Regions from separate parts of the Bacillus sp. FSL K6-0138 genome, predicted to be linked through region 3. Evidence: riboswitches for the same ligand, from Rfam matches in the RefSeq annotation. Region 3 holds a riboswitch; each other region holds the start of a gene.

Region 1 (10,096 bases), 1.4 Mb from region 3:
TTTTCCGTCTATGATATAAAGCGGCCGGTCTTTGACTTCGTCATAAATCCGTCCGATGTATTCGCCGATCGCTCCGAGGATGATCAGGATAAATCCGCTGAACAAGCACTGCAGGATGATCATCGAAGACCAGCCGGTAATGGTGCTTGTCGTGAACAGCTTCAGGCAGACGACGATAAAGGCGTATATAAAGCCGATCGCCGAAAGCACGATTCCTGAGTAGCTCGCCAGTTTCAACGGCTGGAAGGAGAACGATGTAATTCCGTCCAGCGAAAGTTTCAGCATTTTCTTGAGCGGATACTTCGTTTCGCCGGCGAGCCGTTCGCGGCGTTCATAGTACACGGCCGTCTGGTTGAATCCGAGCCAGCTGACGAGTCCGCGTACAAACGGATTTTTCTCTTTCAGTTTGTTTAGTTCTTTGACGACTTTGCGGTCCATGAGCCTGAAGTCTCCCGTATCGACGGGGATGTCAACATCTGTGAGCTTTCTCAGGATGCGGTAAAACATGGAGGCCGTCTGTTTTTTGAAAAACGTTTCTCCTTCCCGCTTCGTCCGGACGGCATAAACGACGTCATAGCCTTCACGCCATTTCTCCGCCATTTCCAAAATCAGTTCGGGCGGGTCCTGCAAATCCGCGTCAATGACGACGATCGCTTTTCCCGCTGCGTAGTCCGTTCCTGCGGTGATCGCTATCTGGTGTCCGAAGTTTCTTGAGAAATTCAGGCATTTTACGGCCGGATCAGTGTTTGCCAGCGACTTCAGCATATGAATGCTGTCGTCGCTGGAGCCGTCATTTACAAAAATCAGCTCATAGGCTTCACCGGTTGAATCCATGACGTTTTTGAGTCTGTCATAAGTGTTGTGAAGAACCTCTGCCTCGTTGTAGACAGGGATTACGATTGAAAATGTGATTTCTTTCTGCACCTTCATCACCCTTCCTTTATCAGTCTAGCTCCACTTTATAGAGAGTCTGGTTTCCTCCCGGTCCGTTTGCTTGTGATTTGCTTGTTGAAGACGAGCCGTTCCACTTGCTCTCAGAAATCTTTTTGCCGTGTTTTTTAATCCAATTTGTAATGTCAGAGTTTTGCATTCCTTTGTCATCGCCGATCAGGAAGTATTTGACTTCACCGTTTTTGACGAGCTTTTCGAGCTTGCTCACGGTCAAAATCGGGTCGCTGCCGGAGAATCCGCCCATCGCCATCACTGCTTTGCCGGTTTTGATGATGTAAGATTGAGCAGAAGTTGCGCTTGAGACTGCAAATAAGTATTTTTCTCCGGTATTGTTCTTTTCCAGGTATGACAGGAGGGCTTCATTGACTGATTCGCCGCCGCCCATTCCGCCTGATATCATTTGCTTTTTCTGATTAGGGCTGCTGCCTAGCTGGTTTTGGCCGGAGCTGCTGCCGGCGTTGTCATTGTCCTGCCCGGTTTGGCCGGAATTCATGTTAGGCGGTGCGCCATTGCCGCTTTGACTGCTGCTGTTTGACTGGCCTTCTTGGCCGCCAAATCCCGGAGGCCCGTCACCGTTTTTCATTTGCATCTTGCCGCCGCCTCCGCCAAACGATTGCGCCGATTTAGGCCCGGCTTGCGGGATCATGCCGTTCACTCCGTCAGCGAGAGTCGCCGTCGTCCAGTAGAAAGGACCGATCAGCATGCCGAGAAGCGCTGCAAGCGAAACGTAGTAGCTGAACGACTTTCCTTTTTTGGCAAAGAAGAAGAGAAGACAGCTTGTGCCGATTCCGAAAGCACCGATGAGAATGCTCCAGCCGATTCCGATGTCACTGAGATAAGGGCTGAAGATATACAATTCAAACGCTGTTGTCAGCAAAACGCCGATTGGCAATAGCCGTTTTTTCCAGCCGTTTTCTTCCTGATAAAGTCGAACAAGTGCCGTCCAGCCCGCACCTGACAAGGCTGCAATCGGTGCTGCCAGCATGATCAGATAGTAGTGGTGGAAGAATCCGGCGATGCTGAAGAAGCCGGCGACAGGGACAAGCCACATCGTCCAGAAAATCGTTTCATTCGTTGTATCATTGAATTTTCTTTGACCGCGAAGGCCTGTGATCAGCAAGCCGATGATGCCGAACAATACAAACGGGATCAGCCAGCTTGCCTGACCTGAAAGCTCAGATTGGAACAATCTAAGAGGTCCCGGTGTCCCCGTACCGAAAGAGCCTGCACCGTTGCCCCCGCCTCCTGGACCGCCGCCGCCTTTTTGAACATCGCCCGTCTGGCCGCCCGGACCGCCTGAAGGCATTTCTCCGCCGCTTGGCGGATTCATCTGTCCGTTTGAGGAAGATGAACTGCTGCTAGATGTGCCGCTTTGCTGCTCTTGGTTCGATTTCTTTTGTGTTTGATCAGAAGCCGCTTTGCCCCCGCCTGCTCCGGACTGTCCCGTCAGACGCTGGACTCCGTTGTAGCCGAAGGCGAGCTCCATGACAGAGTTCGTCTGGCTGCTGCCGATATAAGGCCTGGAGCTTTCCGGCTGGCTGTCAACAACGACTGCCCATGATACGGAAACCGCCGCAAGAACGATGACCGATGTAATCAGAGACACAATTTTTTTGCGAGTCGTCGTCTTTGCTGCAATCAGATAAAACAGCATAAATGCAGGTAACACCATGTACGCTTGCAGCATCTTGACGTTAAAGCCGACGCCGACCATACAGAATGCGCCGAGCAGCCAGCCGATTTTTCCTGTGCGGACTGCTTTAAACAGCATCCATGTTGCAATCATCAAACAAAGGACAAGAATGCTGTCAACGTTGTTTGTATGGCTGACAGCGACGGCAATCGGTGTACAAGCCATAACGAGTGCGGAAATTCTTGCTGCCGTTTTCCCGAAAGTAGGTTTTACAATGAAGTAGAGCAGTGCTACGGAAATGACTTCCGCGATTCCCTCGGGAAGCACGACGCTCCAGCCGTGCACGCCGAACACAAGCGCGAAAAGGGTCTGTACCCATAGTGCGACCGGCGGTTTATCGACGGTTACAAAACCTCCCGGATCAAAAGAAGCGTAAAAGAAGTTGTGAAAGCTTTGCGTCATGCTCGTAACGGCTGCCGTGTAGTAGGCGTTGTCTGTATCGCTGTTCCAGATGCCGTACAGGTTGAGCGCTGCGGATAATAAGAGAATGAGAACTAGGAATATATCAATTTTCCTTTTCTTTATCATGATTCGATCACCTCACTAACAAGCATTATAGAAGCCAAATATGATCAAACTATGAACAAATCAAGAAGGATTTTTAAAAGAAGACATAAAAAAAGCCATACCTGATATGATATGCTCCCCTAAAGGTAGACAGATGAAATAAAAAAATCTGTTTGCCTTGGGGGAGTTTTTTCATGGCTGGAAAATGGTTTTCAAAAGAAGAAAAATTGAATATTCTATCAGAATGTGATCAGGGCAATAATTCGGTGAAGGAGATCGCAGAAAAATATGGCATTCATGCCGAAACGATTCGTGAATGGAGAACATCGCATGATATGGCGGGTGTGGAGAGTTTGGAACGTTCAAAGCGCCATAAGTTCTATCCCGCAGAATTAAAATACAATGCCGTGAAAGACTTCTTATCCGGACGCTACTCTCAAAGAGAAATCTCGAGAAAATATAAGATTTCCAGTAAATCCGTACTCATGAAGTGGGTTGAGCTTTATAATGGTCATAAAACGTTAAAAGACAGCGGGAGAGGAAGGAATCGTTTGATGACCAAACGGAAGAACGTTTCATTGGAAGAACGGATTGAGATTGCGAAGGATTGTCTAGCTCATGGAAAGGACTACGCCAGATCAATGGAGATTCATCAAGTCTCCTACCAACAGGTGTATCAATGGGTGAAAAAGTATCAAGAAGGCGGAGAAGAGGCCTTAAAAGACAACCGAGGGAAACGCAAAACCGAAGAAGAACTGACACCTGAAGAAAAAATTCAACGGGAAAACAAACGGCTGGAACAGGAAAATGAGCGTTTGCGCGCAGAGAATGCGTTCTTAAAAAAGTTGGAAGAGATCAAAAGGAGGCGGTTCTAAGTCAGGTTCGGTACGAAGATCGATATCTCGCCATTTTAGAGCTGAATCGAAAAGAAGGCTTTTCTGTCCAAATGTTATGTGAGATTGCCGAAGTTTCGCGCCAGGGGTATTACAAATGGAGGAGCCGAGTACCTTCAGCGAGAGAAAAACAGAATGAAAAGATTATCGCCAAAATGGCGCTACTTCACGAACAAATTGGCGGTATCTACGGATACCGCAGAATGACCTTAAACATGAACCGCCGCTTTAAAGAGCGCCTCAATCATAAGCGCATCTATCGGCTGATGAAAATTGCCAAGCTGGAGTGTGTCATTCGGCGGAAGAAAAAACGTTACGGCAAAGCGACGCCTCAACATGTGTCCGAAAATATCCTGAATCGAGAGTTTAAAGCGGACAAACCAAATCAAAAATGGGTGACTGATGTGACAGAGCTAAAATACGGCCATCGGAAAGCGTACCTCAGTGCCATTTTAGATCTTCATGAGGGAATGGTCGTGTCTTATGTGCTGGGGAAATCCAATAATAACGCCCTTGTGTTTAAAACCTTGAACCAAGCGCTTGAGGCAGCCCCAAACGCACGTCCTCTCCTTCACAGCGACAGAGGTTTTCAATACACGTCCCACCAGTTTAGAAGGATGATTGAAAACGCAAATATGACACAGAGTATGTCCCGCGTCGGCCGCTGTATTGATAACGGCCCCATTGAGTCGTTTTGGGGGAAATTAAAATGCGAGAAATACAGACGGAATTCGTACGAGACATTTGAGGCACTTCAAAGCGCAATTGATGAATATATCCACTTTTACAACCACGATCGTCTACAAGAAAAACTAAACGGCCTCAGCCCAGTGGAATACAGGGCTAAAGCCGTCTAGTGTGTTTTAGTTATTTCCACTGTCTACTTGACAGGGTGCAGATCAATATCAGGTATGGCTTGAAACATGTCCTTATTTATTTCCAAACGTCTTCGGCAATTTCGATCACGTGGCGCAGTTTTTCCCACTGCTGTTCTTCGGTCAGCAGGTTGCCTTCTTCCGTTGAAGCAAAGCCGCACTGCGGGCTTAAGCACAGCTGGTTCAGGTCGACATATCGGGACGCCTCTTCAATGCGCCGCTTAATATCATCCGGGTTTTCAAGCTCTCCGAATTTAGATGTAATTAAGCCGAGGACGATTTGCAGGTCTTTCCGTTTCACGAAGCGAAGCGGTTCAAATCCGCCGGAGCGCTCATCATCGAATTCAAGGAAGAGCCCGTCAAGGTTCAGTCCGTCGAAAATCGTTTCAGCAGCGGCGTCGTATCCGCCTTCTGCCACCCATGTTGACTGGAAGTTTCCGCGGCAAATATGCATTGTGACAGTCAAATCATCCGGACGTCCTTCGATTGCTTCGTTGATCGTATTGGCGAAGGACTGGCGCAGCTCATCAGGCTGGCGGCCGAACGCCTTGATTTGCTCATGTCCCTTTTCTGAGAAAAATACGGACCAGGCAGTGTCATCAAGCTGCAAATAGCGGCAGCCGGCATCGTAGAACGCGCGGATCGCTTTTTTGTAAGCCTGCGCCACATCGTGGTGGAATTCATCCAGATCCTCGTACGGGCTTTCTTCCAGCTTTCCTCTGAAAAACAGCATATTCGGGCTCGGGATCGTCATTTTCGGCGTATGCGTTCCCGCAATACTATGAAGAAACTTATAATCTTCCAGCATCGGATGGTTTGTAAAGTCGACTTTGTCGGTTACTTTTATGCCGCGCGGTTTCGTTACGACATTGTGAAATTGAATACCTTTGTCCGCTACATAGCCTTCAACACCGTCAAGACCTTCGAGAAAATCGAAATGCCACCATGAGCGGCGGAATTCGCCGTCTGTTACGGCTTTCAGGCCGATTTCTTTTTGTTTTTCGACAATGCGTTTGATCTCTTCGTTTTCAACTTCACGCAATTGTTCCGCGGTAATTTCCCCGTTTGCTTTTTGCAGGCGCGCTTTTTTAACAGGCTCAGACCTGAGCAGGCTGCCCACCTGGTCCGCCCTGAACGGTCCTATTTTTCTTCCTGGCGTTTGCTGCAGTACATCGGTTGATTGTGTCATGCTTCATCCCTCTTTCTTTATTAACATAAAAAAGCTCTTCCCGATAAGGAAGAGCTTGGCAGACAATCTCCTCCTTATCTTCAAGAGCACAGCCGTGCTCTTAAGGAATTAGCACCATTCTGTCAAAAAGACAGCGGTTGCCGGGCTTCACAGGGCCAGTCCCTCCACCACTCTTGATAAGGAAAACCTTTTTATGCGATTTTTATAATAATTTTAATATTAATACTTTTTGCGAAAATGTCAATGGGTTTTGATATGGTTTTCCCATTTCAAGATGAACACGGTTCATCACAACTCTCATTTGAAAGCGTTTTCTCAATTGTGTTCAATCTCCATATTTCCGGGCGATAAAAAAATATAATAAAACTAAGGACGGGATTATTAAAGGGGGGGAAAGATGAAGAGCAAATTAAAAGACGTCGTCCTTCATTTGGTGATGAATCGCTCTTCTTCGGTTGATTGGATAGAAAAAGAGATCAGCCAAAAGAAAAGCGCGATTTGCAGCCATATCCGAGAGTTGAATGACCATATCGGAAAACAAAAATTAGATTTGATCCAAATCGCCCGAGAAGACGGCTCCATTGTGATAACCGAAAGAACGAGGGCTTACCTGTATAACATGCTGAAAAAGCCGGCGTTTATTGAACTTGATTACATCCCGCCCGAATGCAGAACAAGCCTGGTCATCATTAAACTCGGCGCAAATCCGGCCTCTGATTCTTTAAAGGAATTGGCCGATTTCGCAGCTGTCAGCAAAAATACGATGCTGCATGACATCAAAACGATCAAGGAATCTTTAAAAAATGAATCTATCGATTTGACGTACTCCAGGAAAGGCGGGTATCAGCTGATAGGTTCTGAATATCATATCCGAAAGCGGCTTGTGATCGAGACAAAAAAACTGCTGATGCATGACGCCGGGGCGGCACTATTAGAGAGAAAAGGACTCGTCGATCAAAAGGAGCTGTTCTTTTTAAGAAAGCGCTTGATGAAAGCCGAAGAAAAGCTTTCGATATCGCTGACTGATGAGCAGATTGAAGATTTGCCGATCGTGCTCTTCTTGCTCATCAGGCGCATCAAGGCGTGCAAGCATGAATGGACGCTGGAGATCGAAGAGTCGGATGTCATCAATACAAGGGAATATAAGTGCCTGAAAAACATCTTTTGGGACATACCCGATTTAAGCGAAAAAGATCAATTGTATTTGTCTCTGCAGGTGCTTTCCTCAAACCGGCTCGAATCCGCCCTCGATATTTCGGGCAGCAGTGGCCTTGTCGATGCCGTCAACGAATTTCTCGATCTGCTTGAAGGTCAGCTTGCAACAGACCTAGTGAACAAAGCGGAACTGAAAAACAGGCTCCTTTTGCACCTGCGCCCGGCCGTTTACAGAACAAAGATGGGGCTGAATGTCGAAAATCCCTTGAAGGATCAGTTTATCCGCGAATTTTCGCCGATTTATTCGATCGTTGCGAAGTCTGTTTTTCCGATCGAAAGAGTCGTCAGGGTGCCGCTGTCACAGGAAGAGATTGTTTATATCGCAATGATCGTACAGGCATGGATGAATCAAACAAAAGCGGAGAAGGATTTTGTCTTTAAAGCTTTGGTCGTCTGCCGCAACGGGGTATCTGTCTCAAAGCTTCTGCTTGAAACGTTAAAAGGAATGTTTCCCCATTTTCAGTTTATCGGCGCATATGCCGAACGAAATTTTAAGAAATACGAAGAAACAGTCGATTTTATTTTTTCGACCGTGCCTTTAAATACAGGGAAGAAAACGTTTTTGGTCGACCCGATTTTAAATGAGAAAGACCGCTTTTTATTAAAAAAAGAGATCCAAATGTATATCGACCAGGACAGCGAAAAGAAGGCGCTCGAATTAATGTTTCATTTAAAGGATTATATCGATCAGAAAGACTACACGGCTGTAAGAGAAAAAATCGTTTCGTTTTTTAATCAACCGCCGCCGGCTGCAGATGAAAGAACCGATGCAAAAAGCCTTTTTCCGTTTTCAGAGGAACACATCTGCTTTACGGAAGCAGACATGACGTGGGAAGAAGCGCTTGATACGGCCATGAAGCCGATGATGGGAAGGCGTGCAATCGATGAACGCTACAAGCGGCGGGTAACGGACACGTTTGCAGGAGAAAGCTGCCGGATGATGATTGGGCCCTCCGTCTACCTCCCCCATGCAAAACCGCAAGACGGGGTCATGTTTGAAGACTTCAGCATTCTGATCTGCCGCCACAGGGTTGTCATGCCTGACGGCAATCAGGCCAAGGCGCTCGTCGTGTTGGCCCCTGAGGATGACCAGCATCATGTGCCTACACTGCTGCACTTAAACGATCTGTTTTTGAATGAAAAAGCAGCTCAGACGATATGGAAAGCGCGGTCAAAGCGGGAAGTGCTTGAGTGCATCGGCACCCTTAAAAAGAAAGGGGGTGGACGCGGTGAGTGAGGCAGACTGGTTTAAGGAAGAGCTCGTATTCACCGATCTTCATGCACAAACACCGGCGGAATTGCTGGAAACGATCGGCTTTGCTTTAAAGGAATTAGGCTATGTAGAAGACACGTTTACAGATGCAATCATTGAGAGGGAACGAAAGTACCCGACGGGCCTGGCGCTTGAAGACTGCAACATCGGCCTGCCCCATACGGATCGCGAGCATGTCAAACAGGCGTTCATCGCCGTCGTGAAAAACGGCCGCAAATTGCCGTTCATTCATATGGGAACGGAAGACAGGCAGGTGGATATTGATTGCTTTTTCGTATTGGGGGTGACAGACCCTGAAAAACAGGTTGAAATCCTGCAGACCCTTATGGAGAAATTCGATGATGCGCAGTTTGTCAGACGGCTGAACGAGCTTAATGAGAAAAAACAACTGTTCACCTTTTTAAAACATACCGTACGGGAGTGATAGGCATGAAAAAAGTGATCGTAGCATGCGGATCGGGAGTGGCAACAAGCCAGACAGTGGCGTCAAAAGTGAAAAAAATACTGGACCAGAACGGCATCCGCGCCAGCGTTGAAGCGGTCGATATTAAATCACTGGAACAATACATCGCTTCAAGCGATGTGTATATCGCGATTACGAAAGCAAAAAAAGAATATTCCATTCCGACATTAAACGGAATCGCTTTTTTGACGGGCATGGGGCTTCAGGAAGAAACGGAAAGGCTGATTGAATTATTAACATAAGCGGGGGTGATACGGATGGAGCTGTTGCAAGGCATCATTCAGTATGTATTGGATCTCGGCGCAGCCGTATTTGTGCCGCTTCTCATGTTTCTCGTCGGAATCGCTTCAAGAATGAAATGGAAGGATGCCGTCAATGCGGCGGTCATACTCGGAGTTGCATTTGTTGGGATGAACATCGTCATCGGGTTTATGCTGGATGCGCTGACGCCTGCCGCTCAAGCTCTCGTCAAAAGAACGGGCATCCAGCTCAATACGATCGACGGGGGCTGGACATCGCTTGCCACACTGGCATGGGCATGGCCGCTTGCATTTCTGATGTTTCCGCTGCAAATGCTCATTAACGCCGTCATGCTATTTTTCGATAAAACGAAGACGTTGAACGTTGATTTGTGGAATGTGTGGGGAAAGATTTTAACGGCTGTACTCGTCATAGGGGTCACCGGCAATGTATATGCCGCCTTTGTGGTCGCCGCCGTTCAAATGGTGATCGAGCTGATCCTCGCCGACGTCAACCAAAAACAGATCGAGAAGATCACCGGAATACCAGGTGTCACCGTTTCTCACAGCATGATGCTGTTTGCCGTCTTTTTGCTTCCGTTTAACTGGATCATCAGCAAAATACCGCTATTCGATAAACATGTCGACGCAGATACATTAAAAGAAAAAATGGGCGTATTTGCCGAAAATCACGTTATGGGCTTCATCATCGGCCTCCTATTGGGGATGGCGGGGGGCTATTCCGTGCCTGACATGCTGATGCTTGCCATCCAGGCCGCTGCCGCGTTAACGCTGTTT
Region 2 (10,096 bases), 1.9 Mb from region 3:
TCAACGATCAAACCGATCACGGCCGCGATCGGGCTGAACAACGGTGCGATCAAGGCGGATGAAAAGAAACATATCGTCGGCAAAGAATGGCAGAAAGATTCGTCATGGGGCGGATATAAGGTGGCAAGGGTTTCAGAACAGCTGAGCGATGTCGACTTGGAAAATGCGCTCATTACCTCTGACAACATTTATTTTGCCCAGACGGCTATTGATACGGGACGCGACAAATTTGTCGAAGGGCTGAAATCGTTCGGCTTTGAAGAAAAGCTCGGATACGAATTTCCGACGACGGCATCTTCGATCGCCAACGACGGGATCGACTCAGACATTCTGCTGGGCGATACTGCATATGGCCAAGGACAGATGCTGATGTCCCCGATTCATTTGGCAGCCGCTTATACGCCGTTTATCAATGACGGAAACCTGATCAAACCGCGCCTGATCAAAAAAGACGGCGATGAGAAGGAAATCTGGCACAAAAACCTCGTAACCGCAGACGAAGCAGCGGCCATTACAAAAGGGCTGAAAGGCGTTGTAGATGATCCGCGCGGCTCCGCTTATAAGCCGGTCGTCAAGGGTCTCTCGATCGCGGGCAAAACGGGAACCGCCGAACTGAAAAAGAAAAAAGGCGAAAAAGGCAAGGAAAACGGCTGGTTCACAGCCTATGACTACAAAAAGAAAGACCTGTTAGTCACGATGATGGTTGAGGATGTATCAAACCGCGGAGGCAGCTCATACGTCGTCAATAAAGTGAAACAATTGTTTAAATAAGCACCGTTTTTCGGTGCTTTTTTTCTTTCCGGAAAATGGATGTGTGGACGGCTCTTTTCAGGAAAAGATATGGATAAACAAAACGAAAGGAATGTCGTGTATGAAACGAAAAGTTGCCAGAAATGAAGCCGCTTTGAACAATAAAACGCCGGCTGAAAGCATGCATGATCACCAATATATCACACAGTTTGATGCGGAAAACGGAGACAGGGGTGCAAACCGCAATTCAAAACAAGGAAAACAGGGAGATTGACGGAACGGTGGAGAAAAATCAAAAAAGCAAGGATATGCAAAATCATAAAAAGCCGATGAACAAAAAAGTGCTTCAGGAGGAATTTTCGGGCGAACTCGGCGATGTCAACGCCTTTAAGTTTATCGATATCATCGAACAGAATAAGAAAAAGAAAAAAGATGAAAAGGATAAGCAGAAAGATTGAAAAAGGACCAAATCCGATTTGGTCCTTTTTTCTTATTTACACGTTATACCGTGCCTGCTTTTTCAGCCACCTCAGCAAATTCGTCATTTTCAGTTCGATAAACGGCTGAGCCACCGTTTTAACGAATCCGCTTGACAGGAAGAAGGTCAAGACGGCGGTTGCGATGATCAGCACGGTCAGGCTCTGATAGTCGGCGAGCCATTCTTCCGCACCGGTTTTTCTGAATGACTTAATAATAAAGCCGTGCAGCAAATACACATAAAATGTCCTTGTTCCCCAAAGGGTAAAGAAATACCGTCTTTCAGGCACAAGTGCCATAAACCCGAAGGTTGAGCCAAACGTCAGCACAAGGAGTGCGACGCGATTCAGGGCGCTTTTCATTCCGACGTCTCCAAATTCAGAATAAGGCTTTGAACCGAACAACCACGAATAATCGAAATCTACGAAGAAATAAAAAACGAACGTTGCCGCCAATACGGCTAGAGCCGCCTGTTTTCCTTTCCAGCCTTTCAGCTTTTTGAAGTGTTCTTTTTTTAGATAAAAGCCCGCCAAAAAGACCGGGAAGAAAACGAATGTCCTCGAAAGGCTGAGCGTATCGCTGATGGCGTCGATATACCCGACAAGAACGGCGATCGCAAGGCTTGCGGCAAACGACCATGCTGCAGGCAGTTTTGTAAATGGAAACAAAAAAAGGTTCCAAAAAAACAAGCTGAGCAGAAACCAAAGCGACCACTGCGGTTCAAACGGATTGAAGGCAGTCAGGCTTTGATCATCTATAAACGAATAAAACACCGTATATATCCCCTGGAAAATCAAGTAGGGAACGATCAGCTTCACAGCGATTTTTTTCACATATCCGGGACGGTTGAATCCTTTTGCAAAATAGCCTGATATGAGAATAAAAGCCGGCATATGAAACGTGTAGATGAATTTGTATATATGAAGCAGCACATCATTGTCATTGATATATGACCGGATGATGTGGCCGAACACGACAAGAAAAATTAACAGAAATTTGGCGTTGTCAAAATAGCTGTCACGTGAATTCGTCATAACATCACCCTTTTTTTATAAGTTTGCAGCAGTCAGGCGCTTGTTTCTGTTGAATGATGCTTCGTTTATCATTTTAAAATAAAAACCATGTCTTTTCCTATGAATGAAGGCCCATTGTTAGGGAGGTGTAACGGAATCGTAATGAACGATTATAGCGTCATTGTTCTGTAAAATGGGTGGAAATCTTGTAAAAGTTTGAAACAAATGAAGGAAGATCAGACGGTTTGTAGAATTATTGGAGGATAGGTTTTGAAGAAGGAGTGTAACAAATGGCGGATACTCTTGATTTGAACGAATCTTTATATCTGCAAAACCAGCTGAAAAAACTGAAGCGGGAAAACGAAAAGCTAAAGGCGGATTTGTATCAGTATGAACTGCTGTTCAACGGAACGCTGGACGCTATTTTTATTTTGGATCAACGAATGAACATTGTTCAGGCGAATGATGCCGCCTGCAAAATCTTGCAAAGCCAGAAAAAGAACGTGCTGAACCGTTCGGCGCTCGATTTTTTGCACGCTGTTCCGCCTGAAGAATTAGAGCAAAACGTCGAGCGGTTTTTGAAGCGGGGATATACGAAAAAAGAAGCCGCGATCAGGTTGGATAACGGCTCAGTCAAATATATTGAGTTTACGGCGAACAAAGGAATAAGGGATGATTGCTTTTTTGTCGTAATGAGGGATATTTCATCAAAAAAAATATTGGAGCGCGAACGCACGATCAATGAAAAGCTGTTTAAGGATTTGTTTCACAGGGCTGTTGAAGGCATCGTGATCTTTGACAATCAGGGCCGTTTTATCGATGCCAACCAATCGTTTTGCCAAAGCTTCGAAATCGAAAAAGACGAGCTGTCCAAATTGAGACTTTCGCAGTTCGTTTCCGCAGAAAACGCCGGAAAGCTCGACAAAATTTTGAGCGCTTTGTTCAGGAAGGGAAAGGCTAAAGGCGAACTGCCCGTGCGGCTGAGGTCCGGGAAAGACAGGCTGTTTGAGCTGACGATTACATCGAATATTTTAAACGGTTTTTATATGTCGATCATGAGGGACATCACCGAAAAACGGTCGATGGAAAAACAGCTGTTTAAAAGCGAAGAGCGGTTTCGGGAAGTGTTCGAAAATGCGATGGATGCGATCATTATTTTGAACAATAACGGCCGGATCGTAAAGGCTAATCAGTCGGCCTGCAAAATTTTCGAACTGCCGATGGAAGAGCTTTTACATAAAAGGATCAAAGATTTTATCGATAAATCCGATGAGCGGTATCTTTTCATTCAAGAGCAATATGATGAAAAAGGGGAAATCAGGGCAGAGCTGCTGTTCCGCATGGCGAACGGGCAATATAAAGAACTTGAGTTCACGTCGAAGCGCATCATGTTCGGCAGCCAGGGCTTAATGATTTTGCGAAATGTGAGCGACCGGAAGCGGATGGAAAAAGAGCTGCGGGAAAGCGAGCTGAAATTCAGGAAAGTCTTCAACGGATCAATGGACGGGATCGTTCTTTTCGACAACCGATACGACATTATCGATGCGAATCCGCAAGCCGGAAACATTCTCAGCATTCCTCTTGAACGGCTAAAAACTGCAAATCTTCTTGACGCCATCTCCGGATATCAAATAGAAAATGCAGCCTCTCCGGCAAAAGCCATTTCTTTGGAGGAAATGGACAATGACATTCCATTTCTGTTAACCGACCAAAACCGGATCTTAGAATTTTCATTTAAGCGAAATATCATCCAAAATATGAATCTGGCGATGCTCAGGGATGTGACGGAACGAAAGGAGCTGGAAGAACGGCTCCGCAAATCTGACACGCTTCATGTCGTCGGGGAGCTTGCGGCGGGAATCGCCCATGAAATCCGCAACCCGATGACCGCTTTAAAAGGATTTATCCAGCTGTTAGAAGGAAGCATTCAAGAGGAACACTCCCTATACTTCAATGTGATCACATCTGAATTAAAACGGATTGAATCGATTATTACCGAGTTTCTGATTCTCGCAAAGCCGCAGGCGATCATGTACGAAAAAAAGGATATTGTGAAAATCATGCAGGACACGATGGATCTTCTGCATGCACAGGCAAACCTGGACAACGTTCAGATGCACCTTGACACTAATGGCCAAATCCCCCTCATCTATTGCGAGCCGAATCAGCTCAAGCAGGTATTCATCAACATTTTGAAAAATGCAATCGAAGTCATGCCTGACGGCGGCAATGTCTACGTGTCAATCAGGCCGAAAGACGGAGACCATATCGTCGTGTCGCTCACAGATGAAGGGATCGGGATGACGGAGGATAAATTGAAGCGGCTCGGGGAGCCTTTTTATACGACAAAAGAACGGGGGACTGGACTTGGGCTTATGGTCAGCTATAAAATAATCGAAGAACACAATGGAAAAATTGAGGTCGAGAGCGAAGAAGGGAAAGGCACGACATTTCACCTGACCCTCCCGATCCGGCAGCAGCATGAAGAGGAGGTTTTATAGCGTTATGGGCTTTTACAGCGAGGTCAGCTCGCCTTTTGGAGAGGCATACATTGTCGAGCAAAACGAACATATTACACACTTGATTTTTGAAAAAGAAGAATTGGACAGCATGAAAGCGGAAGATCCTGATCTTGCACATCAGGAAACGGCGTTATTGCAGCTTGCAAAACGCCAGCTGACGGAATACTTCAGAGGAAAGCGGAAAGCGTTCACCCTTCCGATGCATCAAGAGGGGACGGTTTTCCAGAAAAAAGTGTGGGAAGCGCTGCTTTCCATTCCTTACGGGGAATCGCGGAGCTATTCCGACATTGCCGAGGCAATCGGCCATCCGAAAGCGGTCCGCGCAATCGGCCAGGCGAATAAAAAGAACGCGCTGCCGATTTTCATTCCCTGCCACCGCGTGATCGGAAAAAACAACACGCTGACCGGCTATGCCGGCAATGAAACAGACAAAAAAGCGATTTTGCTTGAGATCGAAAATATTCCGTATAAAGGAAAATAATCGGCGCATGCCGTTTCTTTTTTTCGCTTGCGACATATCATTTTATTAAGCTAAAAATGTTGGCCGCGGTGAAAAGGAGGACGAATAGATGAAACTCATCCGCCCGCAAAAAGTTGCAGTGTACGCTGAATTGTTCGTCAAACTGCATGTCCTTACGAAAGAACAAAAAGACGATATTATTCAATCGATAAAAAACCGCTAAAGCAGCCTGATCAAAGGACTTTAGCGGTTTTAGCCGAAGAAAACAGCGCGTCGATTTCCTCTTCGAATCTGTCGGTGATGATCCCCTTTTCCGTGATGATCCCGGAAATAAGATGATGGGGCGTGACATCAAACGCCGGATTGAATACGGGCACCTCTTTCGGAGCGATTTGCGCACCGGCGATTTGTCTGACTTCATCGGGATCGCGTTCTTCAATCGGAATGTCGTCGCCGGTTGATATCGATGGATCGAAGGTTGACAGAGGAGCGGCGACGAAAAACGGAATTTGAAACGCTTTGGCTAAGATCGCCAAACCGTACGTCCCGATTTTGTTTGCCGTGTCTCCGTTTTTGGCGATCCTGTCGGCTCCGACGATGACCGCCGAAATGTTTTTTTCTTTCATCGTGTGGGCAGCCATGCTGTCGGTAATGAGCGTGACGTCTATTCCGCCCTGCATCAGCTCCCATGCCGTCAGGCGTGCACCCTGCAAAACGGGACGGGTTTCGCATGCGTAAATGTGGAGATCGAGATCTTTTGTTTTCGCCAGATAAAATGGGGAAAGCGCTGTTCCGTATCTGCTTGTCGCGATCGAACCCGCATTGCAGATCGTCATGATGTTATCGCCCGATTTAAACAGCTGAAGTGCATTTTGTCCGATTTGACGGCACGTTTCTTCATCTTCAATCTGGATCTGAATCGCCTCATGAACGAGGTCGGTTTTTGCTTCATTGACCGATTTCGCTCCTTCCGCGCTTTTCACAAGCCGCTTGAGCGCCCATGACAAATTGACGGCCGTCGGCCTTGCCTCGTTCAAGTTGTCTTTTATGTTTTTGACTTCTCGAAGGAATTCGGATACATCCTCTGTTTCGATGCTTTGGGCAGAGAGAGCCAGACCGAAAGCCGCAGTGATTCCGATCGCAGGCGCGCCGCGGACTTTCAAGGTTTTGATCGCATCATAAATGTCTTCCTTTGTAGTTAAATGAAGATATTCCGTCTTTTCCGGCAGCTTTTGCTGATTTAAGATTTTGACTGATGTATCTTCCCACTCCACAGAGCGGGGCACAGCGAATTGCTCTGACATGTCATTCACTCCTAAAAGCTTGTTCTAAAAACGCATTGATCAAGTCCTTCGGCGTGCGGTATTCTTTGCGTTTTTTGATTAATGCTGAACCGATTTTCAAGGCGAGCCTTTTTTGGCTGATCCGCCTGCTGAATGGAACGATCGTTTCAAGATCAGCCACATGAGCCAGACCGATCGTCCGGCGGATCATTTCGCATCCGGCAAAGCCGGCTGCGTCTTCAAACGCTTTTTTCAGCGTGTCTTCAAGGTATTCCGGCGCATTCCGGTATGAGAAGAGGGCGTCTTTTTCCCACGCCTCGCTGAACGTTCTGCTGAACGTCTCCCATACGGTTTCCACATGGGCGAATAAAGGGCGGCGTTCCGCTTCTTCACGGGCGAGCGCATTTAGCAAGAGGTTGGCGATAAACTGTCCGATGTCAAAACCGATCGGCCCGAAACAGGCAAATTCGGGATCGATTACCTTTGTTTCCGCATCTCCGGCGAAGATGCTGCCCGTGTGCAAGTCACCGTGAATAAGCGTTTCATGAGAGGTGATGAAACGTTTTTTTAATGCCGCCGCTTCGAGCCTCAGCGCATCATCCGCCCATATCTTTTCCGCATCATCGCGAAGCTCCTCTTCAAAATCGTTTGTCTCATGATCCAAGAAAGGATCTGTGAACACGAGGCTTTCCGTGATATCGCATAAATCCGGATTTTCAAATTGCTTGGCAAGCCGTTTTTTGACTTCTGGATCGAGCGCATAATCGGAGGAATAAAACAAGGTTTTTCCGAGAAATTCTCCGATATCCCGCGACAGATTCGGGTAGTTTTTGCCTTCGATCAGACCTTTTCTTGCAATTTTCAAGCTTGAAAGGTCTTCAAGCACGGTTACGGCAAGCTCCGTGTCCGAATAATAAACCTGCGGCACAAGATGCGGGGCGTGTTCAGCCTGCCTGATCAGCGCGCTGCTTTCAATCCTTGCCCTGTCGAGCGACAGCGGCCAGCTTTCGCCGACGACCTTTGCATATGGCACGGCCTGTTTGATGATCAGCCCTTTGTTCTGCTCTTTATCGTACACATGGAAGACAAGATTCAGGTTTCCGTCCCCGATTTCCCGGCACGTCAAGGTGCTTTTGCTTGAAAACAGTCCGAGGCGGACGGCAAGAGCAGCAGCGGAGCTTTCTGTCAATGTTTCGTATACAGCGGTTTTCGTTACGGTCATATTCGTTCCCTCCAAAAAATAAAAAGCCTCTTTCTCAGTGAGAGAAAGAGGCTTTATCGTCGTGTCTGCCTCTCTTATCTCTCAGAATGCAAATCTGATGGAATTAGCACCGTGCCCTAGCGGCGCAAAACTTGCGCCCCATTTCACAATGGTATTACGGTCGGTTGCTGTTGGGGTCATTAGGCCAGTCCTTCACCCAACTCTCGATAAGAGAAATCGATATAAAATTTTAAAATTTCAGTCGGTCAGTTGCTGAAAATGTTACCAGCATCGCGGTTTCTTTGTCAATACTTTTTAATATAAATCTTTGCGGATGTCTTCGAAAACCGGAATGTGCCCCCTCGTTTTTGCAATGTCATCAAGATCAATTTCCGCTCTGATCACCGTGTCTTCACGTCCGGCTTCTGAGAGTACGTGTCCGAGCGGGTCGATGATCATGCTGTGGCCCGCAAATTCGTTTGCCGGGTCTTTTCCGGAGCGATTGCAGGCTGCGACAAAGCACTGGTTTTCGATCGCTCTCGCCGCCAAAAGAGCGCGCCAATGATCGAGGCGGGCCAGCGGCCATTCAGCTGAGACAAAGATGATGCCGGCTCCTTTTGAGGTGTGCTTCCTGATCCATTCCGGAAAGCGGATGTCATAGCAGATGAATCCCGCTGCTTTTACGCCTTCAAGCTCAAAACTGCCGTCAGCTGATCCGGAAGATAAATAAAGATGTTCATCCATGAGCTGAAAAAGGTGTGCTTTGCTGTATTCTTTGACGAGTTGTCCGTGTTTGTCCGCGATGTACATCGTATTGTACACGCCGCTTTTTTTCTTAACCGCGACAGAGCCGCACACGATGTGGACATCGTTCGCTTTTGCCGTTTGCTGAAGCCACTTTTTCGTCTGCTCTCCTTCATCGTCTCCGATTTCGTCGAGACGTTTTAAATCATATCCCGTCGTCCAAAGCTCGGGAAGGATTACGATGTCCGAGCGCCGGCTTTCAGCTTCGATCAGCCGGCTCGCTTTTTTGAAATTTTCGGAAGGATTTCCGTACGATATATTGAATTGCAGGCAGGAGATCGTCCATTTCAATTTGAGCCACCTCATTTTTTACTTTACATTTTACTTTTAACAATATATGATGATGGACTATCATTTCAAGAATTTTTCAAAGCGGGTGAAAAAAATGAAATTTGAGTTTTCTGATGTATTGAAGCAGCTTCCGGAGCAGTTTTTTGCTTCTTTGGTTAAAAAGGTGAATGAAAAAATTGCGGCCGGGTGCGATGTAATCAATCTCGGCCAGGGAAATCCGGATCAGCCGACACCGGCTCACATTGTAGATGCCATGACGAAAGCGGTCCGAAATCCCGAAAATCACAAATATTCGTCGTTTCGTGGCAGCCGTTCACTAAAAGAGGCGGCAGCCGAATTTTACAAAAAGGAATACGGCGTTACCCTCGATCCTGAAAAAGAAATCGCTGTATTGTTCGGGGGAAAAGCCGGGCTTGTCGAGCTGCCGCAATGCCTGCTGAATCCGGGGGACACGGTGCTTGTTCCCGATCCGGGATATCCGGATTATTGGTCAGGCGTTGAGCTCGCGAAAGCGAAGATGGAAACGATGCCGCTTTTGGAAGAAAACCGTTTTTTGCCTGATTACGGCCGAATTCCGGCAATCGTGAAGGAAAAAGCGAAGCTGATGTATTTGAACTACCCGAACAATCCGACAGGAGCCCAGGCGACGCCGGCGTTTTTTGCAGAAACGGTCAAGCTCGCCAAAGCGCACGGAATTTGCGTTGTCCACGATTTCGCCTACGGGGCGATCGGCTATGACGGAAAAAGGCCGGTCAGCTTCCTTCAAACCGACGGGGCAAAAGACGCCGGGATCGAAATTTATACGCTTTCCAAAACGTACAATATGGCTGGATGGAGAGTCGGATTTGCCGCCGGGAACGCCTCTGTGATCGAAGCGCTGAACCTCTATCAGGATCACATGTACGTAAGCCTCTTTAAAGCGGTTCAGGATGCCGCGGCCACAGCGCTTCTTTCGGATCAGAGCTGTGTGAGGGAACTAAACGAACGATACGAAAAAAGGCGGAACGTCTGGATAGAAGCCGTTCGCGGCATCGGCTGGGAGGCGGTGGCGCCCGAAGGATCTTTTTTTGCATGGATGCCCGTTCCGAAAGGCTTTACGTCTGAGGAGTTTTCCGATTTGCTTCTTGAAAAAGCCAATGTTGTCACAGCGCCCGGCATCGGTTTCGGAACGTATGGCGAAGGATATGTGAGAGTCGGACTTCTGACAAGCGAGGAACGCCTGCGGGAAGCCGCATGCCGGATCGAGGAGCTGAATATTTTCAAAAAATCGGGAGTCTCTCATTGACAAGTACATG
Region 3 (10,096 bases):
GCTGTTTGATGCTGGCGATGGTCGACACGCTTTTTGTCGTCACCGATTTGTCTCCTCCCGGAAGATACCCGAGGTTAAACACGGCTGCCGCCACCTTGCCTGAGACGTCGTCAGGAAGCGAAGCGATAAGTTCATCATGGCTTTTTTGAATCAGTGTCACCCGGTCTTTATACTCGACTCCAAGCCTTTCGGCCGTGTTCAAAAGAGCCGCTTCTTGAATGTCAAAGGCATAGACATGGCCGCTCTCCCCGACCAGCTCGGCCAAAAAGAATGTGTCATGACCGTTTCCCATTGTCGCATCAATGACGATGTCGCCTTCCCCGGCGGCAGTTTTCAGCAATTCTTTTGCATATGGAAGGATTTTCTTCAGTTTCATGACATGGCTTCCTCTTTCGTTTTTTTGTACCATTTTCCTTGATAGCTGCCGCGTTTTTCAAGCTCGCCGTTAATGGCGTTTAACACTTCCCATTTGTTGACGCTCCACATCGGCCCGACCATTAATTCGATGGGGCCGTCGCCTGTAATTCTGTGGATGATCATTTCCGGCGGCAAAATTTCAAGCTGGTCGCAGACGAGCTTGACATACTCATCCTGGGAAAGAAACGCCAGCTTGCCTTTCTCATACTGCTTCACCATCGGTGTTCCCTTTAAGAGGTGAAGCAAGTGGATTTTGATTCCCTGTACGTCTAAATCGGCAACGGCTTTTGCCGTCTCCATCATCATATCGTAGTTCTCGAGCGGCAAGCCGTTAATGATATGGGAACAGACCCTGATGCCGTGTTTTCTCAGCTTGTTTACGCCTTCGACGTAACATTCGTAATCATGGGCCCGATTAATTAAAGCGGCTGTCCGTTCATGAACGGTCTGCAGGCCGAGCTCCACCCAAAGGTATGTCCGTTCGTTCAGCTCGGCAAGGTATTCGACGACATCATCGGGCAGACAGTCAGGACGCGTCGCAATCGAGAGTCCGACAACCCCGTCAAGGCCGAGGACGGTTTCATACTTTTCACGGAGAACGTCGACAGGTGCGTGCGTATTCGTAAAAGCCTGGAAATAGGCCATATATTTGCCGTCTTTCCATTTTTCATGCATTCTGTCCCGGATTTCATGAAATTGGGTGATGAGATCGTCTGCGCGATTTCCCGCAAAATCGCCGCTTCCGGCCGCACTGCAAAACGTGCATCCCCCGTGTGCGACCGTGCCGTCGCGATTCGGGCAGTCAAACCCGCCGTCAAGGGCAACCTTGAAGACCTTGTGTCCGAAATGATTTCTTAAGTGATAATTCCATGTATGATATCGTTTTTCGCTGTTCGTATACGGAAAAGGGTTGTTCTGATGCAAATCAGGCTCCTCCTTGTAGTAGATGGCATCCTAAAATTGTAGCAAATAATGCGGATGAGAACAAATCCATTTCTCCATTATTTTCTTTATTGATCATGGGCGGATAGGGCAAAACTAAACGCGATGGAATTTTTCCATTAAGGAGGGGTTTTCTTTGGCTACAAGACAATCCGTCGGAGAACACATCCAAAGAAGCGATGATGCTTACGATTATGCTTTGACTCAATTTGAAACTGCGAGCAAGCAGGAACATTACAATGAGACAGAGTACAGCAATGCGCAGCTGATGCTTGAAAATGCAGTCAACGATTTAAATAAACTCTCACTGTTTGCCAATCCACAGCAAAGGGAGGAAATTTACCGCAAAAGGCTTCAGCTGCAAGCCCTTCAAAATAATATGATCCTCGAGAGATCGTATGAAAGGCCCTTTTAAAGGGTCTTTTTTTTCTGGGAAAATTGTTGACAAATCATTTGTGTATAATTATTGTATTAAGTGTACTACATCGAGTAATACAATTCATACACAAGTTGAAAGGAGCTTTCTTTCATGAGTGATAAACATAAAAAAGCACAGAAGCCAATGGTTGTACTGGCGTTTATCATCGCCTGCTCTTTCTTGTTTGTTCTTGCAACGCTTGGTTTTATGCTTCAGGAAAATATGGGGAGCGCGTTTTTTCTGAAGATTTAAAGAGGCCCCATGAATTGAAGAGATTGAATGAGAAAGAAGGGAGATAGATGATCCAAATCGATCCGAGAAGCTCGACTCCGATTTATGAGCAGATTATTCAGCAGATGAAAGAGCTTTGTTTAAAAGGAATAATGAAACCCGGAGATAAGCTTCCTTCTGTCCGAGAGCTTGCGACGATCATCATTGCAAATCCGAATACGGTAAGCAAAGCCTATAAAGAACTTGAGCGCGAAGGGATTATCGAAACGTTGCGTGGAAGAGGGACATACATTTCAGAAAACGCGAAAGTCACGCTTGATGAAGGGAAGATCACGATGATGAAAGAGCAGTTAAAACAGCTGATCATCGATGCACACTACGCCGGAATCGACATTCAGAAGCTATATGAATGGATCGCGGAAATCAGCGAAGAGGTGAAAGGAGGCGCGGCAGATGATTGAGTTAAAGCATGTATCAAAAACGATCGATGGTAAAGAAGTGCTCAAAGACGTTTCTTTAAAACTCGAAGAAGGAGAAATATTCGGATTGCTCGGCAGAAACGGTTCGGGAAAAACGACGCTCCTTCGCCTTATCCAGCAGATTCTTCTTCCAGACGAGGGAGACATTTTATTCGACAGCATTAAAATCAAGGATCACCCGTTGGTAAAGCGAAACATCATGTACATGCCGGTGCAAAATCCTTTTTTTGAGAAATACAGCTACAAACAGCTCGTTGCGATTTTGCGCGGCATATATCCGGACTTTGATGTTACATATGCAAACGAATTAATGAACCGCTACGGGATTTCTGAAACTAAAAAATACCGGGAATTGTCGACAGGATTGAAAAAGCAAATGTCGCTCATTTTGTCATTTGCCATCCGCCCTGCCGTCATTTTGCTTGATGAGCCGACAGACGGCATCGATGCGGTCACAAGGCATGACGTCCTTCAGCTGATGGTCGATGAAGTGGCCGAACACAATACGACCATTCTGATCACATCCCACAGGCTCGAAGATATAGAGCGGATGTGCAACCGGATCGGCTTTCTCGAAGACAATACGCTGTCAAACGTCATGGACCTTGACGATCTGAAAGAAGACTTCATCAAGATTCAAATGGCGTTTGAAGAAGACGTCAATGTAAAGATCAGGGAGAGAGACATACCTGTTTTAGACCATACAGGCGTGTTTTATACAGTGCTCATTCCGAAAGGAGACGATGTAAGCAGGCAGTTTCTCAAAAGCCTGTCTCCTAAGGTGTGGAACGAGCTTCCTGTCAGCCTTGAGGAAGTATTCATCGCGAAGTTTGGAGGGAAGCGAAGATGGTAGACCGCGGATTGCTTTATAAAGAGTGGAAGCAGCATCAATGGCTCTTTTTAATCGTCTTTGCCGCCATTATGCTCAGCGAGCCGCTTACAATATTGAACGGTTATTTATCTTATCAGGGGTGTCTGGAGGATCAAAAAGCCTTTAAAGATTTACAGTGCGAGTTTGTCATAGAATATCCAACCGGAACATTTGTCCAGATGTTTTGGATAGGGGGAGTCATCCTTGCACTCAGCCAGTTGGGCTTTGAACGGAGCAAAGGAACGCTCGATTTCACATTAAGTCTTCCTTATAAGCGGGTCACGGTTTTTCAGACAAAGTTTGTGTTTGGCGCATCTGTTCTTTTGTCAGCGCAATTATTATCGTACTTACTCTCATACTTGATGGTCACCGTGCTGAAGCCGGAGGTGCATAATTTTCACGTCCTTTTTATAGGCGCCATGTTTTTCAGTTTTATGGTTTATTCTTTGGTGATGGCGGCCGGGACGATGACAGGCAACATATTGGGGCAGCTGGTCGTTGCTTTTTCGGCGTCTATTCTGCCGTATTTGCTCATCGGGCTTCCGATATCCAATATTCAGGTTATTCTCCGTTTTTTCGGAATAGTTGACAGCGGTGTTTTTATGGATTCGGACTTTTTAGGTTATATCACACCGATTATATACCTCGATCATTTCGGCATTTTGGATGAAAACAGGCTGGTTATGTTCATTCCGCTTATTATGGGCGTTCTGTTTTATGTGATTGGCTATTTCTGTTTTTTGAAACAGCCGGTTGAGAGAAACGGACACTTTTTCTTATGGAGGCAGATGGAGAGACCGATTCAGATTCTCGTCATCTTATTCGGCATCTTCGGTTTTGGCCTGGCCGCTTCAGAAAACATTATAAGCTACATCATAGGGATGATCATCGGCTCAGTTGTCGGATTTTTGCTCAGCTACTTCTTGATTTTCAAAAAAACGAGACTGTAAACCGCGGAGAGGAGATAGAGAAAATGATTACCATAGAACATATTCACCACTCATTCAAAATCGGAAAAAAAGGAAGGGAAAACGAAATCAAAGTATTGAAGGACGTCTCGCTTACCGTCCAAAAAGGAGAAATCGCCTGTATCGTCGGGCGGAGCGGTTCAGGGAAATCGACGCTGTTAAACCTGATTTCCGGCTATATTGGGCCGACAGAAGGAAAGATCATGATCGGCGGTACGGATGTGACGGGATTCAGCGAAAAAGAGTGGGCGGAGTTTCGCCTTGAACATTTCGGTTTTATCTTTCAAAGCTTTCAGCTGATTCCGAGTCTGACGACGTTTGAAAACGTCGAGCTGCCCCTTACATTAAAAGGCGTTCGTCCGGCGGAGCGCAAGCAAAGGGTGAATGACATGCTGCGCCGCGTCGGCCTTGAAAACCATGCAGGCCATTATCCGAACGAGCTTTCCGGAGGACAGCAGCAGCGCGTCAGCATCGCGCGGGCGCTGATTTTAAACCCGTCGATCATTTTGGCGGACGAGCCGACGGGAAGCCTTGATTCCGAAACAGAGCAGGAAATCCTCGGATTCATCAAGCAGCTGAACAGAGAAAGAGGCATCACGTTCATTATTATTACCCACGATGACGAGGTGGCGTCGATCGCAGATACGAAATTCCGTTTATTTGACGGGGTGTTGGAGAAAGGGGAAGAGACCGTTGAAGTTTAAGGACCAGCTGAAATTCATCAGAAGAAACATGAAGAAAAACCGCCTCAGGGTGTTTATGACAATATTGGCGACAACGGTGGCCTGCGCGTTTTTAATCGTGCTCGCCTCCGTCGGCTTCGGGCTGCAAAAGTCGATGACCGAGCAGCTGATGAAAGATCAGATTGTCACGAAAATCGATGTCGCAGGAAAAGAAGGGCAAGGCGACAAGCCTGTTCAAAAGAAAGACTTAAAAGACTTTGAGAAACGCGGCGATGTAGCAGCCGTTATTGAACGTACAAGAGTGATGGCGCCTGTAGAAGCCAAATTTGGCAATCGGACCAATGAGCAAATCGGTTATTTGATGCTTACCGATATGGCGGCAGAGCAAAAAGCGAACATCAAACTGGACCGCGGACGCGTGGCGAAATCGCCGAATGAAATCGTCGTCGGCTATCATTTCGGCAAGATGCTGTGGACGAAAAAAGAAGCGAAAGAATATCAAAAGCAGCAAGAAAACAATCCAGATGACATAAAAGAACCTAAAGGATATGAAAAAGATATTCTCGGCAAGACGATAGAATTAAAGATTGAGAAGGTAGATGAAAAGACAGGAGAAAAAAGCAAGGAAAAAACGTATGACTTTAAGGTTGTCGGGGTAATGGAAAAGCCTTCTTACGATTGGGTGAGCGATTCCAGCGTCTATGTCAGCAATGACATGCAGAAAGGGATTACCGATTTTCTGAAAGCGGATAAAGACAGCGGTGATATAGAAAAAGAACTGACAGTCTATGCGGACAACTTTGAACATGTCGATCAGCTCACGAAAGATATGGAAGACAAAGGCTTCTTCGTCGATTCTGTCACGAAAAAGCTGGACAGCGTCAACCTGCTTTTTATGGCTTTTAAAATCGGACTGATTTTCGTCGGGGTAATCGCCGTATTGATTTCTGCGATCGGCATTTTCAACACGATGACAATGGCCGTCACGGAGCGGACCCAGGAGATCGGAATTATGAAAGCGATCGGTGCGAGTCCGAACGTCATCCGCAAAATGTTTTTAATGGAAAGCGCCTATATCGGCTTCATCGGATCTGTATTCGGCGTTATCATCTCATACGGTGTCAGCTTCCTGGTGAACAAGCTTCTCCCCGTGATTTTGTCATCGGTTTCCCAAGGCGAAGGGAGCGCACAGGATTTCAGCATCACGTTCTCCTATATTCCGGTGAGCCTTGTCATCATTGCGACTGTCATCAGTATGGGGGTTGCAATTCTGTCAGGATTGAATCCGGCCGTCAAAGCGACGAGAACGAACGTGCTGACTGCGTTAAGAAGAGAATTATAGAAAGAAAGCCGGCAGCGCGCCGGCTTTTTTAACGTTTTGGCGGTCTGTATCCCGCGTCTTGTGCTTCCTGTTCAGAACAAAACCATTGGACGACGTTTTTCGTGCGGTCATAGTATGTACTTCTAGGCGTATGATAAATTTTGTTGACGCTTCCCTTAATGTTGCACTCCTGACTGTGCTCTGCGGTCTTTTTGGAAGAGCCTGAGCTTTTATTCTGCCCGGCTGAAGCAGCTTCTGTTTGCTTATCTGCCTGGGCCTGCTTCGTTTTTGCGCTGTTCTTTTGGACGCCTGCCAGTTTTTTCTCTGCTGATTTCTTATCTTTCGCGAGCTTGTCCTTTTCTTTGAGCAGGTTCTCATTTTCTTTTTTTAACGTTTCGTTCTCCGTTTTTACGGATGCCAATGTTTCATTCGTTTCTTGAATCCGCTCTTTTAATGATTTGATTTCGTTTGAAAGAGACGTTTTCTCAGACGTCAATTCTTTGATTTGAGCCGTCTGTTCTTTCGTTTCGTTTTCCCCGGCGTATGTTTTCTGATCCGTATAAGGTGATGTCGCAGCGCAAAGGAGAAAACCGCCTATCAGAAAGGGATAAAAGATTTTTTTGGAGAATCGTTTGTCAGGCGAAAAGAACTTTTTTCTGATCAAATGAAAAACAGCATAGCCGAGCGAAAAAATGATGGAAAAAAATCCGATTGCATAGAAAAATTCCATTTTTGGGTCTCCTTTCTTCTTGTATTCATATTTTAACTCATTAAGTTGAAAAAGTTCTTGCAAATCTCAATATTCATACGTAGAATGAAGGGAATCAAATATGTAACTTATGAAGAGAGATGGAGGGACTGGCCCTGTGAAATCTCAGCAACCTGCATAAGCAAGGTGCTAAATCCAGCAGAATGTCAGACGCATTCTGAAAGATAAGTGATCGACTCTTTCAGGCGGACTGGAAGAGTTTTTTTATGTTGAGGAGGAGATTGGAATGAAGAAATGGACAAAATTGTGGGGAACACTTGCATTGGCGGGAACACTTGCCCTTCTTGCCGCATGCGGAAACAGCGCGGCAAACGGAAGCAAGGCGATTAAAATCGGTGCAACCGCAGGCCCTTATTACGATATGGTCACAAAAGCGATTAAGCCTGAGCTTGAGAAAAAAGGCTATCAAGTGGATGTCGTTCAATTTACAGATTATGTGCAGCCGAATACGGCATTGACGGAAGGCGAGCTTGACGCCAATTTGTTTCAGCATGAAGTCTTTATGAAAGCTTACAATAAGGAAAACAACAAAGATCTCGCCGCTCTGATTTCGGTGCCGACCGCACCGATGGGTCTGTACTCATCCAAGTATAAATCGCTAAAAGAGGTCAAGGCGGGGGCACAAGTAGCTATACCGAATGATCCGGCTAACGCTGCCAGGGCGTTTTTAACGCTTAAGGATCAAGGATTGATCAAGCTGAAGGACGGCATCGATACATTGAAAGCTTCTGAACGCGATATCACGGACAATCCGAAAAAGCTGACGTTTAAGCAGCTCGAATCCGCCAACCTGCCAAGGGCGGTTGAAGATCTTGACATCGCCGCCGTACCGGGCAATTTCGCCCTGTCTGCCAGCATGAAGTTGCAGGATGCCCTTGCGCTTGAAAACATGCCTGACCGCTACCGCAACCAAATCGTTGTCGACGGAAAAAACAAAGATAAACCATTCGCCAAAGATTTAAAAGAAGCGGTCAAATCGGAGGCTTTCGAAAAAACGATCGACAAAGAATTCGCCGGATTCGGAAAGCCGAAATGGATGACCGAATAGCGGCATGCGAACATACAGCTTCTAACGGCAACGTAGATGCCGCTGTGCCGGTTTCTAATCTCAAGACATACATGTCATCGGACAGCCTCAGGGAGCCGGCATCTTGCCGGCTTTTTTTCGTTCTTCGCTTTCTGTTCCATAGGACGACGTTTTCCAGGGGAGCGGGAGAACCGCCGAAAAACAGATTGCATATAAAACGAAGTGCGAAATCGCCGATAGAAAAAAGGAAAGCTGAAATTCCGATTATTATGATCGATTCAATATGGACCGGTTCTCCCGAATCTGCGAACTTTTTCCGCTTTTTTATGATAGGAGGCGTTTGACGTGATAAAATTTTCGGCCTTAACAGGCGCGCTTGGGGTGGCAGGAGTGATTACGCTCATCATTTCATGTGCAAACGGAACAGAAAGCGGCAGCCGGACGATTAAAATCGGTTCTGCTGAAGAACAGTATTTTGATATTCAGTCCGCAAAAACGGCTGGATTTGCGGCATTCTTTCAGCCGAATCGCGGGGAAAAGCCTTACGCCGGTCAGTTTCAAAACGGGGTGTTTGCGGAATTTCAAAATAAGAAACATGACAAAAAAACCGGCTGTTTTATGGGGGAGCCGGGTTCGCCAATGGACGTAAGAAACGGGGCTGAACGTCCGCCGGCATTCGAACAGCCAGGAACTGTAAAACATCCGCGGGACGGGAGCGGTGCTGAGCCGGACAGGATAAAAATCCACGATGGCCCGGACCCTGAATACAAACCCCGCCCCATCTAAGCAGCGGAGATTAAAGTATTTTTCTGAATATTATAAAAAATACCCTTTCTAAAAAGGGGTTTTTTTATGAAGGAAAACCGAATTCCCTCCATTGAAAAAAATGGCCAAAACGAATAGAATCTAGAAGGAACGAAAATCAGAAAGAAGGAAAACACAGTGCCGCGTACGTTATGGATGCTGATCATCGGGATGTTTATCAATGTAACGGGGTCTTCTTTTTTGTGGCCTTTGAACACTATCTATATTCACGACCATTTAGGGAAATCGTTAACCGCAGCCGGATTTGTATTGATGCTCAACTCCGGAGCCAATGTCATCGGAAATTTATGCGGCGGTTATTTGTTTGATAAAATCGGCGGTTTCAAATCCGTCATTATCGGAATCGTGATCACGTTTGTCAGCCTTTCCGCCCTCGTGTTTTTTCATGGCTGGACGGCTTATATCCTCTTGTTGACAGCTGTCGGATTCGGGTCGGGTGTTGTGTTTCCGGCATGCTACGCAATGGCCGGAGCGGTTTGGCCCGAAGGCGGCAGAAAGGCTTTTAATGCCGTGTATGTAGCGCAAAATGCCGGGGTCGCTGTCGGTTCCGCGCTTGGGGGAGTCGTTGCATCATTTTCATTCGCTTACGTCTTTTTTGCGAATGCGATGCTTTATGCCGTTTTTTTCGCGATTGCATGTTTTGGATTCAGACATATCCGCACAGAACGTGCAGTACAGTCATCCGTTGTAGATCATGCTGCCGGCGCAAGCGGAAAATCAAGATTTTCAGCCCTCATGCTCGTATGTACGGGCTATCTTCTCGGCTGGGTCGCTTATTCCCAATGGTCTTCAACGATCGCTTCACATACGCAGGATCTCGGCATATCGCTCGGGCAGTACAGTCTGCTATGGACGGTCAACGGTGCGCTCATCGTCCTGGGTCAGCCGCTTACCGGAATGTTTGTCCACAGATTCGCCAGTTCGCTAAAAAAACAAATCGTGAGCGGATTCATCATTTTTATGTTTGCTTACGGCATGCTGTTTGCCGCTGAATCTTTCCGGGTTTTCCTCGGCGCGATGATCGTGCTGACGCTCGGGGAAATGCTCGTCTGGCCGGCTGTTCCGACGATCGCAAACCGCCTCGCACCGCGGGGGAAAGAAGGGTTTTACCAAGGCTTCGTCAACAGCATGGCGACAGGAGGAAG

What was found. A riboswitch is a leader RNA that binds a small molecule or an ion and turns the genes downstream of it on or off. The one in region 3 is predicted to bind S-adenosylmethionine.
Region 1: it holds a riboswitch for S-adenosylmethionine, as region 3 does, so the genes downstream of both, MHB78_RS23370 (5-methyltetrahydropteroyltriglutamate--homocysteine S-methyltransferase) here and MHB78_RS06785 (MetQ/NlpA family ABC transporter substrate-binding protein) in region 3, are expected to answer to the same signal.
Region 2: it holds a riboswitch for S-adenosylmethionine, as region 3 does, so the genes downstream of both, mtnK (S-methyl-5-thioribose kinase) here and MHB78_RS06785 (MetQ/NlpA family ABC transporter substrate-binding protein) in region 3, are expected to answer to the same signal.

The regions. Positions count from the first base shown of each region.
Region 1 is NZ_CP150286.1:4,460,946-4,471,041, reverse strand. Features, by position in the region: gene MHB78_RS23385 (glycosyltransferase family 2 protein) at 1-924, opposite strand, end outside; gene MHB78_RS23380 (glycosyltransferase family 39 protein) at 944-3,172, opposite strand; one part of gene MHB78_RS23375 (IS3 family transposase) at 3,346-4,003, shown strand; one part of gene MHB78_RS23375 (IS3 family transposase) at 4,003-4,901, shown strand; gene MHB78_RS23370 (5-methyltetrahydropteroyltriglutamate--homocysteine S-methyltransferase) at 4,978-6,108, opposite strand; SAM riboswitch class I at 6,180-6,291, opposite strand; gene MHB78_RS23365 (BglG family transcription antiterminator) at 6,506-8,560, shown strand; gene MHB78_RS23360 (PTS sugar transporter subunit IIA) at 8,553-9,020, shown strand; gene MHB78_RS23355 (PTS sugar transporter subunit IIB) at 9,026-9,301, shown strand; gene MHB78_RS23350 (PTS transporter subunit IIC) at 9,317-10,096, shown strand, end outside.
Region 2 is NZ_CP150286.1:3,100,542-3,110,637, reverse strand. Features, by position in the region: gene MHB78_RS16500 (penicillin-binding transpeptidase domain-containing protein) at 1-771, shown strand, start outside; gene MHB78_RS16495 (hypothetical protein) at 872-1,024, shown strand; gene MHB78_RS16490 (hypothetical protein) at 1,032-1,208, shown strand; gene MHB78_RS16485 (acyltransferase family protein) at 1,245-2,261, opposite strand; gene MHB78_RS16480 (PAS domain-containing sensor histidine kinase) at 2,531-4,741, shown strand; gene MHB78_RS16475 (methylated-DNA--[protein]-cysteine S-methyltransferase) at 4,746-5,243, shown strand; gene MHB78_RS16470 (hypothetical protein) at 5,332-5,445, shown strand; gene mtnA (S-methyl-5-thioribose-1-phosphate isomerase) at 5,456-6,526, opposite strand; gene mtnK (S-methyl-5-thioribose kinase) at 6,528-7,727, opposite strand; SAM riboswitch class I at 7,799-7,940, opposite strand; gene MHB78_RS16455 (carbon-nitrogen family hydrolase) at 8,022-8,801, opposite strand; gene MHB78_RS16450 (pyridoxal phosphate-dependent aminotransferase) at 8,896-10,086, shown strand.
Region 3 is NZ_CP150286.1:1,215,792-1,225,887, forward strand. Features, by position in the region: gene MHB78_RS06735 (class I SAM-dependent methyltransferase) at 1-376, opposite strand, end outside; gene MHB78_RS06740 (TIGR01212 family radical SAM protein) at 373-1,341, opposite strand; gene MHB78_RS06745 (YtzC family protein) at 1,496-1,774, shown strand; gene MHB78_RS06750 (hypothetical protein) at 1,889-2,029, shown strand; gene MHB78_RS06755 (GntR family transcriptional regulator) at 2,077-2,469, shown strand; gene MHB78_RS06760 (ABC transporter ATP-binding protein) at 2,462-3,340, shown strand; gene MHB78_RS06765 (permease) at 3,334-4,308, shown strand; gene MHB78_RS06770 (ABC transporter ATP-binding protein) at 4,332-5,030, shown strand; gene MHB78_RS06775 (ABC transporter permease) at 5,020-6,351, shown strand; gene MHB78_RS06780 (hypothetical protein) at 6,380-7,060, opposite strand; SAM riboswitch class I at 7,165-7,270, shown strand; gene MHB78_RS06785 (MetQ/NlpA family ABC transporter substrate-binding protein) at 7,326-8,147, shown strand; gene MHB78_RS06790 (hypothetical protein) at 8,472-8,912, shown strand; gene MHB78_RS06795 (MFS transporter) at 9,069-10,096, shown strand, end outside.